2 regions of the Paenibacillus sp. FSL H3-0310 genome follow, and region 2 is predicted to be linked to the other one. Evidence: riboswitches for the same ligand, from Rfam matches in the RefSeq annotation. Region 2 holds a riboswitch; the other holds the start of a gene.

Region 1 (6,944 bases), on a different contig from region 2:
AAGAGCAGCGTTTCTCCTTTTGGAGTTACGCTGTTTTTTTTGACCATACTGTTTGCCAAAAAGAGATTAATAATTATATAATTTTAAATGTATATGATAAAAACTACATTAGTCCCTAGAGGACAGAAAGGAATTCTCCTTGAGTAAACCTAAAAAAAGTCCAAATGTTCCCCAGTTGAGCAAACAAGAGAAACGACGGGTAGAACAGGAGCAACAGAAGCAGAAAACGAGAATTTTAGTTATTAGTTCAATAGCTGTAGTAGTTATCATTTTTGTTGGATTGTTTATGTTAGCTTCGAAAGATGCAGCAAAGAATGTCTCTACAGGAGAACCGGTAGAATTCAATTACAGTGAGCTACCTAGGATTGGTAATGAGGATGCACCTGTTAAGCTTGTTGAATTTGGTGATTTCAAATGTCCAGCTTGTTCCCAATTTGCTGGCTCCATGAAACCGAAAATTGTTCAAGATTTTGTCAACGAGGGAAAAGCAGCTCTTTACTTTGTAAATATGGCTTTCGTTGGTCCTGACTCTGAGACAGCTTCACTAGCTGCATTGTCTGTATACCATCAGAATAAGGATGAATTCTGGAAGTTCTATGATGCTGTGTATGCGCAGCAAGGGGATGAGAGCGTGGAATGGGCGACTGAGGATTTCTTGGTAAGCCTTGCTGAAAAAGAGAAATTAGCGATCGATTACGATCTGTTGCGTAAAGACATCCAAGAGAAAACTTATGCAGATGAGCTGAAGAAAGACATTCAGTTGGCAACTGACTCAGGCGTGACAACTACGCCTTCGCTCTACATTAATGGAGTGAAAACGGCTGAACCTTTCGATATTGAAGCGATTACATCTGAAATTAACACCGCCGCAAAAGCAGTGGAGGCAAAGTGACAAAATTCCTATCTTTTTGCAAGCGTAACTGCCTCTATCTGGCCTGGTTCGTCTCTTTGGTTGCTGTAGCTGGTAGCTTGTATTTAAGTGAAGTCTTGAAGTATGAACCTTGTAAGCTTTGCTGGTTTCAGCGGATTTTTATGTATCCGCAGTTATTTTTGTTGGGAATTGCCACTTTCCGTGGAGATAAGCGCATCATTCCTTATGTGCTTCCATTAAGTTTGATTGGTGGCAGTATCTCAATCTATCATTATGCGGAACAGAAGATTCCAGCGTTAAGTAAAGTTCTACCTTGTACAGTTGGTGTTCCTTGTAATAAAGATTACTTGAACTACTTCGGATTTATAACGATTCCTTTGTTAGCTTTAATCGCTTTTGCTCTAATAAGTCTCCTTCTTTGGTATGGACGTAGGGAAGAAGAAGTGATTGAAGTAGATGCTGAGGAGAGCTTAGGATTTTAGTTTTTACTTTGGAAGGTACAAAAAAGCTGAAAAGGTATTAAAATCACGGGCTAGAGGGATAATTGAAGATAATGAAAGAGAGCATCCAATAAGACGCTATATTTGAGCTTATTGGATGTTTTTTCATTCTTTTTTCATTTTTTTCAACGCTTTACTGTAGGCACTTTGTAGACTAATATTAGACCTTGTGAGAAGTTGAATATGCGCTGAATTTTCTTAGGAAAAACGGGGGAACCAAACTTGGCATTCATGCCAATGGGGTGAATCGGAACCGGGTCGAACAGACCTCTACCGTAGGGCTATAACCACAGCCCGAATCCGCCAGCTAACCTCGTAAGCAAGGTGGGAAAATGACCATGCATAAGCATGCGGATCATTTCCGTATGCTTATTTTGTGTCTGCATTTATGAAATCCACCGATGAAAACAGCGCACGGAAATTCCGTTTCAGCTCCCAAAGAAAGGAACTGTATCCACCATGGTAAGCAAGGTAAAACGACTATTGATCGGACGTCCGATGAAGTCGAATGAACTCGATCATGAAAAGTTATCCAAGGTTAAAGCACTGGCTGTTCTGTCTTCTGATGCGCTCTCGTCTGTAGCCTACGGAACGGAACAAATTCTGATTGTACTAGTGGCTGCCGGGTTTACTGCCATCTGGTATTCCCTGCCAATTGCATTAGCCGTATTGGGCCTGCTGGCCATCCTGATTTTATCCTATCGGCAGACGATTTTTGCTTATCCGCAAGGAGGCGGAGCTTATATCGTAGCCAAGAGTAATCTTGGTATTCCGACAGGGCTGCTCGCTGGGGGTTCATTATTGGTGGATTACATTCTTACCGTAGCGGTTAGTGCCTCGGCAGGGACGGATGCGATCACATCGGCTTTTCCAAGTCTTCATAATCATACTGTTCTCATCGCTGTATCTGTTATCGTTTTATTAACAATCATTAATCTTCGCGGAGTGACTGAATCGGCTTCATTTATCGCAATTCCAGTGTATTTGTTTGTGGTTTCGATTGTTGTTCTGATTATCTCCGGTATCGTTAAATATGCAATGGGTGGCGCGCATGCGAATGTTCCTGAAATAGGCAGCGCCGTATCTAATGTAAGTTTGTTTCTACTATTAAAAGCGTTTAGCTCTGGTTGTTCAGCCCTAACGGGGGTTGAGGCCGTATCTAATGCGATCCCAAACTTTAAGGCACCGGCTGAGAAAAATGCAGCCAAGACGCTAATGATCATGGGACTTATCCTTGGCTTTATGTTTACCGGAATCACTGTGCTGGCATATTGGTATGGTATTGTGCCAGATGAAAAGGCTACGGTTGTCTCTCAGATCGCTGAATCGACCTTTGGCCGTGGCGGATTGTACTTTTTCATTCAAGGGATTACAGCAGTGATTTTGTTCTTGGCAGCTAATACAGCATATTCAGCGTTTCCGCTGCTCGCCTTTATGTTTGCAAAAGATAAATATCTGCCACATGCATTTATGGTCCGTGGTGACCGCCTGGGCTTCTCAAACGGCATTATTTTTCTAGGAGTTATGTCTATCATACTTGTGACTGCATTCCATGGGAATACGGAAGGTTTGATTCCACTATATGCGGTAGGCGTGTTCATTCCTTTTACCTTATCCCAACTGGGGATGATGGTGCATTGGATCAAAACAAGACCCGCTGGATGGGTGAAAAGATTTGTAGTAAATACCATCGGTATGCTGACTACATTGACGATTACGCTTATATTTATCATTACTAAATTCTCGAGCGTATGGATGGCATTCATTTTCTTACCTGCTGTAATGTTCGTGTTCCACCGTATTCATAAGCATTATTTGAATACTGCGGATCAACTGCGTATATGTCCGGCTACTGATAAACCTGTAATTAAAGGAAGTACTGTAGTTGTTCCTGTTGCAGGGGTTACACGTGCTGTATTACATTCCATCAGCTATGCGAAGTCTCTAACAGATAATGTTGTTGCTGTGTATGTAGGCTTTGATGAAGAAGACATTCATAAGATGGAGCAACGGTGGGAGGAATGGAATCCAGGTGTACGCCTGATTGTTCTTCGTTCCAGATATCGTAGTATCATTCGTCCGTTAGTGAAGTTTATCGATACGGTAGAGTGGAAGACCGCTGCGACGGATCACATCACGATTCTGATTCCACAGTTTATTACCAAACATTGGTGGCAAGCCGTGCTTCATAATCAGACCAGCTTTTTAATCCGCTCGTATCTAATGAATCAAAAGGACGTTGTAGTAGCGACTGTCCCGTATCATTTAAATAAATAAGTAGAAGATTAAAGATGAGGTTATATCCGGAACGTTCGGAATATAACCTCTTTTGTATTTTATATGAAGGAAATTGTTGCAAATCCACAGAATTTGAAATTTATATGTTGACACAGAGAATGAGAATCAATATCATTTAAAAGTGAAGCAGAGGTAAAGGTCACCTTTGAATATCAAAGCAGTTACATATAGGAGGGTTTTTAATGTTTTGGCTTAACAGAAAAAGATCAGGAAGCATGAAAGTGACGATGAGCGGACTAATAGTGATGACGCTAATACTTTCCGCTTGTGGTAATAATAATGCTGAAAGCTCATCAAATGCAGGAACAGCGCCTACAACAGCGCCTACAGCAGAATCTACAGAGGCACCTGCTGCACCTAAGACGTTAACAGATGCAATGGGTCATAAAGTAACGATTCCGGCTAATCCACAGCGCGTTCTGGGTTCATATTTGGAAGACTCTTTGGTAACTCTGGGTGTAACTCCAGTAGCTCAATGGTCAGTTACAAACGGCGTTCAGGATTATCTGGCCACTGAATTGAAGGATGTTCCTACAATTAGTTACGACCTTCCGTTAGAGGCTGTAACCAGCTTTGCTCCGGATCTTATTATCATCCCATCGGAGTCTTCTGTTCAGAACGGGATTTACGATCAGTTGAATAAGATTGCACCCACTTATGTAATTGGGGATGAACTAAATCAAGATTGGCGCAAATCGTTGCTCAAGATGGGTGAGATTTTGAACAAAACCCCTGAAGCAGAAAAAGCCATTAAAGATTATGATGTTAAAGCAGCGGCTGCGAAAGAACAGCTTGCAGGAGCTATTGGACAAGAGTCCGCGGCTATTTTATGGTTGGTGCAAAAAAACTTCTATATTGTAGACGAAACCCGCAGCAGTGGAGCTGTATTATATACAGACCTTGGCGTAACGCTGCCTAACTTAGTAACAGAGATCCCAGTAGGAACAAGAGCAACTTGGAATCCGATCTCACTAGAGAAGCTTTCTGAGCTGACCGCAGATCATATTTTCCTTGTAAATAGTGATAAGACTGAGGGTTTGGAGATCCTAGATAGTGCAATCTGGAAGGGCATCCCAGCTGTAAAAGCTGGAAATGTGCATGAAATGAGCTCAACAAGCAGCTGGCTTTACAGTGGTGCGAACGCTGGCAGAAAAATCATTGACGATGTGCTAAAAAGTCTTGTGAAATAAAAGTCGTAATTCACCATGAATGAGACTGATCATTTCGGTGGGGAAGAGCGTGCAGATCAAGTATCTCGGGATACAAAGATCTGCACCATTTTTTTATAAACCAACCCATAGTACGGAAAAATCGATCCTGCAATTGTACAACATAAATATTTTTGCGATAATGAGAATGATTGTTGTTATCATATAAACCATTGTAACTATTGAATAAGGAGACGACTCATGGTTTCACCCTCAGATTTCGCAAATCGTATTAAAAATGAACCCAAAAAAGCTCTACATACCCGACCGGCAGCTGCCATTGGTATTCTTATTTTTGGACTTGCTGCCATTGCCTTCGGATTGGCACTTTCGGTCTCAGTAGGTGCAGCAGATATCAAGTTAGCTACGGTATGGGAAGCTATATTTCATTTCAATCCAGATTTACAAAAACATCAGGTAATTAGAGAACTGCGATTTCCACGTGCTATTGCTGGCGCCTTAGTCGGTGCTTGCTTCGCAGTAGCAGGGGCTATCATGCAGGGGATGACAAGAAACCCGCTTGCGGATTCAGGGCTGTTAGGCTTGAATGCAGGAGCAGGGGTAGCGCTGGCCATAGTATTTGCTTTTGCACCCTCACTCTCATTCACTTCACTAATGTTGTATTGCTTTATCGGTGCCGCTGTGGCCTCTTTTATCGTATTCGGAATCGGTTCGCTTTCTTTTAATGGCCTGACCCCCTTGCGATTGACATTAGCAGGTTCGGCTGTTAGTGCTTTATTGGTTGCTATTAGTCAGGGAGTAGCTATTCTTTTCAACTTATCTCAGGACATAGCCTTCTGGTTAGCTGGTGGGATGGGTGGAGCTAGCTGGACTCAGATCAAGATTATATTCCCTTGGGTGGCCGTAGCCTTAATTGCAGCAATGATGTTATCACGATCCGTCACATTGCTCAGCTTAGGAAGAGAAGTAGCGGTTGGTCTGGGGCAGCGGACAAGGATAGTTCAATTGGCATGTATGATTGTTGTGGTTATCTTAGCTGGAAGCGCGGTTTCAACGGTTGGCCCGATTGCTTTTATAGGACTAATTATTCCACATGTTACACGTTATTTCGTTGGAGTGGACTACCGCTGGATTATCCCTTGCTCGGCAGTTCTAGGGAGCTTATTGATTATCTTTGCAGATATTGCCGCAAGAATGATAAATGCACCTTATGAGACACCGCTAGGAGCTTTAATTGCCATCATCGGCGTACCGTTCTTTATTTATTTAGCGAGTAAGCGGAAGGGGGAGCTGTAATGCCCAAATTAACCCTTACTCCAGATGAAAAAGAACGCCGCACACGCGCCTTAACGGTGTTAGCGCTCCTTGCTATACTGATCGTCGTTGTGTTTATAGTCAGTATGAATACAGGGTTTATGCGTCTATCCCCACTAGAGGTATTACATACACTCATGGGTGATGGAACACATCAGCAAAAGCTTATTTTATTTGATTTCAGATTACCCCGCATCGTAATTTCATTGTTAGTTGGAGCGGGCTTTGCAGTATCGGGCTGTATTCTACAAAGTCTCGCACGTAATGCACTCGCTGAACCGGCTACGCTGGGCATAAGTGCTGGTGCAGGTTTTGCGGTAATCATTTTTATCTCGTTTTTTCCGGCTACAACAGCAGCTCCGGTATTTGTCTTGCCTCTCCTAGCGCTTGGTGGGGCTGGCCTGACCGCAGCTTTAATCTATATTCTTGCCTACCGGAAGGCAGATGGTCTGTCTCCTACAAGGCTGATCCTTATCGGGATTGCGGTCGCTGCAGGAATCAATGCTTGCCAGCTTGTATTGGCACTTAGGCTTGATCCTAATAATTATCAATTTGTAGCTACTTGGATCGCCGGGAAAATATGGGGTGGGGATTGGAGATTCGTCCTTGCTTTGCTGCCTTGGATCGCGATTCTGTTACCGTTCGCCTTCTATAAAGCCCGGGTTCTAAATGTATTGAATCTAGGGGACCATACTTCATTAGGTCTAGGAATGCGTGTGGAGAAGGAACGTATTCTCCTTCTGGTAACAGCCGTAGCGCTTGCCGGCTCCTGCGTCGCGGTAAGCGGAGGTA
Region 2 (6,944 bases):
CCCGCTCTTCAAGAATGCCTGTACCGCCATTAAGTGCGGAACTGAAGGCTTGACTCATCTCTTCAAATTTCTTGGCATCCGTTGCGCTCATAGAATACATAACGATGAACAGAGCCACCAGAAGAGTCATGAGGTCGGAATAAGGTAACAGCCACGATTCATCGGCATGTTCTTCATGCTCTTCGTGTCTAGTCTTTTTGCTCACCTGATCCACCGTCCTTCTCATTTAACTTAACGCGTTGCGAAGGTGTTAGGAATACAGCAAGCTTCTGATTGATGGCAATAGTAGATACACCGGACTGTATGGACAAAAGACCTTCGACCATCATCATTCGAACTTCGATTTCTTGTTTGGAGAGACGTTTCAGCTTATTAGCAATAGGATGCCATAATACGTAACCTGTAAAGATACCAAGCAAAGTGGCGATGAAGGCAGCCCCGATTGCCGCAGCCAATTTGTTCATATCACTCATATCAGCCAGAGCGGCGATGAGGCCGATAACCGCCCCGAGCACCCCAAGGGTAGGAGCATACATACCTGCCTGTGAGAAAATGAGCGCTCCTGCTTTATGTCTATCCTCTGTGGCGTGGATATCCTCCATGAGGACATCGCGGACAAAATCCTGATCATTTCCATCAATGATCATCCGCATGCCATTCCTGAGGAAGTTATCTTCTATTTCATCGACCTTTGATTCTAGAGCCAACAGACCTTCACGCCGTGTGATAGAAGCCCATTCCATGAACATAGTGATTAATTCGGGTTTACTGATTAATTTCTTTTTGATAAAAATCATTTTGAACAGACTTGGAATCTTTTTGACCTCGTTGAAAGGAAAGGCCATGAAAATAGACGCTGCCGTACCCACCAAGATAATAACGTAAGCAGCAGGTGTGGCCAAAGCATGAAGTGGAGCGTGCTTGAGGATCATGCCCCAGATTACAGCAACCAAACCAAAAATTAAACCAATTATTGTTGAAATTTCCATTTTGCACCTCGTCCGTGAGATTTAAGATGTGTTCCGACAATGCCGCGTATATCATCCTTGAAACAGCGGCAGGGCACTCTGTGCGAAACCGAATTAACGTATATTCTTATTTATCGACATCATTCGGTTTTTTGTGAAGTCATTTTTTCGGCTATAATGGATAAGGTAAGTAATTATTCATCTGTGAAGAAAACGGAGTGATATACGTGGGTGTAAAGCATGGTAGAGATTACGGTGAAATTCTAACAGATTTGACCGAAGCCGTCGGACGAATTTCCGATGGATATTTATTTTTTGAGATGGATCCGGACGAGTGGCAGGAACTACCCCAAGAATCAAAGCTGGAGGTATGGGAAGCATTGGCTGAGGATCTTTTCTTCGCGCTGGGTAATGAACCTATGATTGAAGTGGGGAGCGGTGTAATTATTTACGATAAGGACACGCATCGCATTAATATTTTAGTTGGCGAAGAGGATTTGGCTTCAGTGGTTTTAATTTAGGCAGAGGAGACGTCTGGACGTAATTTGCCCGTAGTTAGTAGCCCGTGTTAAAATTGATAAAGCCGAGTTATAATCGCTGGGATTTGTGAATACATTAAATCGAAAATATCGCCTTTATCCTGGCACATCCCTTGGACCTCAGAAGCTAAGGGATGTTTTGTTTAACGCCTAAGTCATGTAAAGGGAACTGCGCACTTTACTGCAATTTTTTGTAAGGGAGGAAACGAATTGTTATTTACGGAAGAGGAACTGCGTGAGGAGATCACCAAGCTGGAGGGGTGGAAGCTGGATAATAATGTTATGGTGCGAAAATATATGTTCAGCCAATATATGAAGGGCATTGCGTTCGTTGATGAAGTAGCCACGATTTCAGAAGCCTTCGATCATCATCCACATATTACGATTGATTATAAAACAGTTACCCTGCGACTTGAATCTAATGAAGAAGATGGGATTACGGCTCTAGATCTTCGAGCGGCGCATGAATTTAATGAAGCCTTTGAAAAAAATCATTAGTTTAGCCAAAATCATAAAATAAACGCCCGTGCATAGATAGTCACCTATCTCATACACGGGCGTTTTTAGTTGCTTGATGGGTTACTTTTTCTCTGAGAGCCAGAGTGCGACGTTGGCGATCTCTTCAGGGGCTAGCTTCTCCTTAAAGGAAGGCATTTGACCACGTCCTTTGGTGACGATGCTGTAGATTTCCTCAGCGTCATGCTGGCCGCCTTCATTCTGAAGACTTGGTCCAACTCCACCTTGAAGCTGATCGCCGTGACAGGTGATACAGCTGGCTTTCACGGTTGCTTCTGCCTTTGCTGCGTCCAGTTGAACTACCGGCATCGTGGGCTTATTTTCTTCCGCTACCTCTTCTTTACCCGGAAGTGTAAACATGAGTACTACCGCAAAGGCACAGGCGGCAAAAAACAAACCGCTCATGATCCATTTCTGCATCCCAATTCGTCCCTTCTATGTAAGCTGCTCCCTACATTATAGCTTATGGTGAAGCGTTATCATAGGGTTTGTGACAAAAAAATGAACGAGAATACAATCATTCTTATGAAATATCTGGTATTTAATATCATTTGTCATAGACCATGCAATAAAAAGGTTTGTCTCCTGTAGGTGTGCGGCGTTCATACGTATCTGTAATCGTAAATCCACATTTTTGATAAGTTCGAATGGCGCGTTGGTTCCAGGTCAGGACTTCTAGATCTATCTCTCGATCAGGATAACGACTCAAGGCTGTCTGGACGATGGCATCTACGAATAGTTTGCCTAAACCATGGCCGCATAGATCGGGGCGCATCCCAACTCCTAAACGGACGACTCCTTCCATCGGGAACAACTGTGCGAATCCGCACAAAACCTCTTGTTCATTTAATATGGAGATATATTGTTCCTCCCGGAGCTGCGGATCGCCAAACTCGATGCCAAGAGCCTGCATCTGCTCCCACGGCATCCAGCCATAAATATTATATGGGGGCGTATAGCTCCACTTACAAATAGCTTCTCCGTGAATTGCCTCCATAGGAACAACATGAAAAGTTACCGAGGGATTTATCATAAAGTCAACGATCTCCTTTCACGAGGACATTGCTATATTACTAATTATATACAAAATGGGGGAGGTTCGACTCAGAAACTTTATATGAGAGGAATGTTTTACAAATTATGAGAGGGGTAAATAAGTAATAAGACAAAAAAACAAGCTCTCCTCCAAGAGTTACCTTGGAAAAGAGCCTATGTACGTTACTTATTGAACATCATCATTGTCTTCCGATTCAGCAGCAACCGATTGGTAAGCGTCTGTGCTCATAATGCGCTTAGCACCAACGTAGCGTTTCACGTAGTAGCTATCACTCAGAGAGCTAATCGTAACACCGCGTGAGGTAGAAGCGTGTGCGAACTTACCTTCACCGACATAAATGCCGACATGGGAGACACCTTTGCCACTTGTATTGAAGAATACAAGATCTCCGGCTCTTATATCATCACGGGAGATTGCTGTGCCCATTTGATATTGGGAACCTGATTGGTGTGGAAGGTTAATGCCAATCTTATCAAACACATACATTGTAAATCCGGAGCAATCAAATCCGTTAGTGGATATACCGCCGGATACGTATTTAGTACCGATGGCCTTGTCAATCACTTTATCCATTTTGGAATCTGCGAAAGCGCTTCCTGCTCCGATGGTGAGGATGATGGAAAAGCTTAGTACTGCTGCTGCTAACTTCTTCTTCAAAAGTGTATACCCCTTCCAAATGCCTACGAGGTTAGCTTAAGGGTTCGGTTGAAGGTCCCCTATGACCCCTCTATATAATGGAGGTCAATTCACCCAAAGTTGGTTCCCCCGTTTTCCTAATAGTTAGGAAACTCGGCTCATACTGTTGATTAGGATTAGCTTGTAATCAATACATGACAAAACCTTTGTAAATAACAACTTAATGATTACAAAAATGTTACTAAAATCTCACTGCGCTAATTGTAACAAACAGAAAGCCGCTTGGCAATCGTTTTTAACATATTAATGCAGAAAAATTGGCATTTTTACGGTAGAAAGGCATATGTAAGCGTTAATAATGACCTAATTTTTAATATAATTGCAATTTTTATCAAATAAACGTGTTTCAATTGGGCTCTATTAGTGTAAAAATATATTATGGAAAAAAGAAAAACCCGAATTTGATTACGGGAATAATCAGATTCAGGTTCATATAGTTGTAATTATGAGGTTATAGTTGTGAGGAAGGTTTCAATCGAAGGCTACAGCTTGATAAGCTGAAGTACTCATTACTCTTTTAGCGCCAACATAACGATTGGCCCAGTAGGCCTGACTGAGTGAAGTGATGGTCACTCCACGCGAAGAGGACGATTGTGCGAATTTTCCGTTTCCAACATAAATGCCGACATGGGATACTCCATTGCCAAGTGTGTTAAAGAACACTAGATCACCAGAACGCAGATTGCTTTTGGATACAGCAGTTCCAACGCTATATTGAGCTTTTGATGTACGAGGTAAAGTAAGACCCACATTCTTGAATACATATTTTGTAAATCCAGAGCAATCAAATCCGGCAGTGCTTGTACCTCCGGTTTTATAGGCAACTCCAATAGTCTTTGAGATTACAGTGTCCATCTTAGAGTCGGCAAAGGCGCTTCCTCCACCAATAGATAATGCCATTACAAGTCCTAGCGCCGCAGCGACGCATTTTTTTCTTAAATTATGTCTTTTCAAAAGATGTACTCCTTCCAAGGCCTGCGAGGTTAGCTTAAGGGTTCGGTAGAAGATTCCCTATGATCCCTGTAAAGCGAGATCAATTCACCCAAAATATGGTTCCCCCACTTCCCGGTGCAAAGGAATTAGGCGTGTTAAGCACCAAGAGAATGACGTTTCGACAGTTACACTTACGATAAATACATTTAGTTATGTAGGAATCGTTTCAATTGATTACAAAATTGTTACTAATAGCACAGGACTTATTGTAACAGAGCTTTTATGATTTTGCAAATACTCTTAAGTTATCCGTAATGAGAAAAAGTCCCAGCTCCTGAATACAGGAATTGGGACCTTTTTATTACGTCAAATAAGGTTAATTTATTGTGGAAATGCTTTGCTACACCATAGATGATATTGTGCAGAGATTCCCCACATTTTTAAGAGCGTAGAAGGTAGTGGTGAGATTTGCCGTATTATAAGTGCCGGCAGGCCGGGACAGAACAGACCCGTCAGTCCGCACACTAGCAGTAAGAGCAAGCCTCCCGCACCAAGTACAATGGAAACACCTATAGCAGGAATCAGTGACCGCAAGCAGATGAACAGTGAGGAGAACATTCCTGTACCGCCGGTGTAACCAAACTGCATATATAGAAGAAACAGGCGCACGATAAAAATATATATAAGCCATGCCAATACGTATGGTACTAAATGAAGTAACAAAGTGTAGTTAAACAAAGAGGATAAGAACAGCCCGTACATTTTTGGAGCAAGCCAGTAAAGCGGCAGCAGGGTCAGCACCCATTCGATTAGGCTAAAGACTAAGACAGGTAGTCCATAGATCTTCATGCCGGGGAAAAAGAACAACCCGCGCTCGCCCTTTCGCTCCTGGTGCAGCTCATGCAGCAATCCTGCCCTTATGAAAGGAGAAAGCAGAAGTCGCAAGACAACAAGTCCTAGAAGCATCCATAACCAAGTGCGTATCGCAGGGTCAGTATTCAAGCTGAACTGTCCCTCGATATAATACAACAGTCTGCCCATACCGCTGCCGCCGGCGTCTTTATCTGGATAGCGCAGTAGAATTGGAATAATAGCAGATCGGATGAAACCATACATAAAGTAGCCCCAGAGCAGTCGGTAGATGAAGAGCAGAATTAAAATATAAAATTGCTCCTTCATGCTTTGCCAGCCGCGGGTTATCGATGTTCTCACAATCATTCACCTCACCAGACAAGAGTTCCGAGCACGGTTTCAAGTAGTTTAGTTACACTTAACGTCCAGCGAGAGAGCGTCTTGGGCTCTATTTCCGCCAGCCTAAAGTTGTTTAAATGTTTGCTCTCCAATAAGATGGAATGCTCAGGGTCAATCTCAGCAGAGAGAAGAGGCTTATCGCTTAACAATTGAAACGTAGTCTCTGCTCCTTCACCGTTCCAGACCCGCTGCACCGAAGAGCTGTCGGCGAATGTGAATTTCACGGGAACATCAACGTAATGGCTCCCTTTATTTGAAATCTTCACTAATGATTCGTAGCTTTGAGCATCGCCGCTGTTATTTTTTTTAAAAGTAATCGTATCTACTGAGAAGTCAGGCGCACCATCACCATAAATGTAATCATCGAAATAGGCCTGCCATGATTTTTTGGTTACCTTCTCAACGACTTTCTGAAAATCTGACGTAGCGGGATGCTGGAAACGGAACTTACGAGCGTAGGAGGACATGATGTTGTTCATTGCTTTGGTACCTACCTGGCGTTCGATATCTTTAAGTACAAGCTTGCCGCGGATATAAACATTTCGGCTATAGGAATCCGCCCCTGCATATTTCCACGTTTCCAGATTTAACGGCTCAGGTATAGTTACCAGGCTGGCCTGTAAAGGCAAATTAGACTTGATACCGTATTCTTGTTCCATAAGTCTGTCTTCGGCATAGGAAGTAAAGCTTTCATCCAGCCAGGCCTCCTCGAATTCATTGCTGGCTACCATACCGTAGAAGTATTGATGGCCGATCTCATGAATGACGGTTCTTTCAAGTGAGGTATCTGGCGAAGAATCTGCGGCCCCAAAGGCTGTAATAAGGGTAGGATATTCCATTCCTCCAGCGCCGTTTCCCTCCTTAGGTGGGACGATAATAGACAGCGTAGAGTAGGGATAAGGGCCATACCATTTGCTGAAGTAGGTCAGGGCAGCCTTGGCAGCTTGAAGGTAACGCTCTTGTAAGTCTTTGTGCAGTGGGTCG

What was found. A riboswitch is a leader RNA that binds a small molecule or an ion and turns the genes downstream of it on or off. The one in region 2 is predicted to bind cyclic di-AMP.
Region 1: linked by a shared signal. The riboswitch ahead of MHH63_RS11625 (APC family permease) and the one ahead of MHH63_RS23600 (C40 family peptidase) in region 2 are both predicted to bind cyclic di-AMP.

The regions. Positions count from the first base shown of each region.
Region 1 covers NZ_JBBODC010000001.1:2,557,192-2,564,135, forward strand. The annotation lists gene MHH63_RS11615 (DsbA family protein) at 140-892, shown strand; gene MHH63_RS11620 (disulfide oxidoreductase) at 889-1,353, shown strand; cyclic di-AMP (ydaO/yuaA leader) riboswitch at 1,548-1,707, shown strand; gene MHH63_RS11625 (APC family permease) at 1,831-3,648, shown strand; gene MHH63_RS11630 (iron-hydroxamate ABC transporter substrate-binding protein) at 3,852-4,859, shown strand; gene MHH63_RS11635 (FecCD family ABC transporter permease) at 5,079-6,134, shown strand; gene MHH63_RS11640 (FecCD family ABC transporter permease) at 6,134-6,944, shown strand, end outside.
Region 2 covers NZ_JBBODC010000002.1:945,698-952,641, reverse strand. The annotation lists gene motB (flagellar motor protein MotB) at 1-205, opposite strand, end outside; gene motA (flagellar motor stator protein MotA) at 189-989, opposite strand; gene MHH63_RS23625 (hypothetical protein) at 1,196-1,489, shown strand; gene MHH63_RS23620 (4a-hydroxytetrahydrobiopterin dehydratase) at 1,718-2,005, shown strand; gene MHH63_RS23615 (c-type cytochrome) at 2,087-2,443, opposite strand; gene MHH63_RS23610 (GNAT family N-acetyltransferase) at 2,571-3,056, opposite strand; gene MHH63_RS23605 (C40 family peptidase) at 3,246-3,737, opposite strand; cyclic di-AMP (ydaO/yuaA leader) riboswitch at 3,743-3,885, opposite strand; gene MHH63_RS23600 (C40 family peptidase) at 4,248-4,676, opposite strand; cyclic di-AMP (ydaO/yuaA leader) riboswitch at 4,734-4,872, opposite strand; gene MHH63_RS23595 (hypothetical protein) at 5,091-5,921, opposite strand; gene MHH63_RS23590 (M1 family metallopeptidase) at 5,933-6,944, opposite strand, start outside.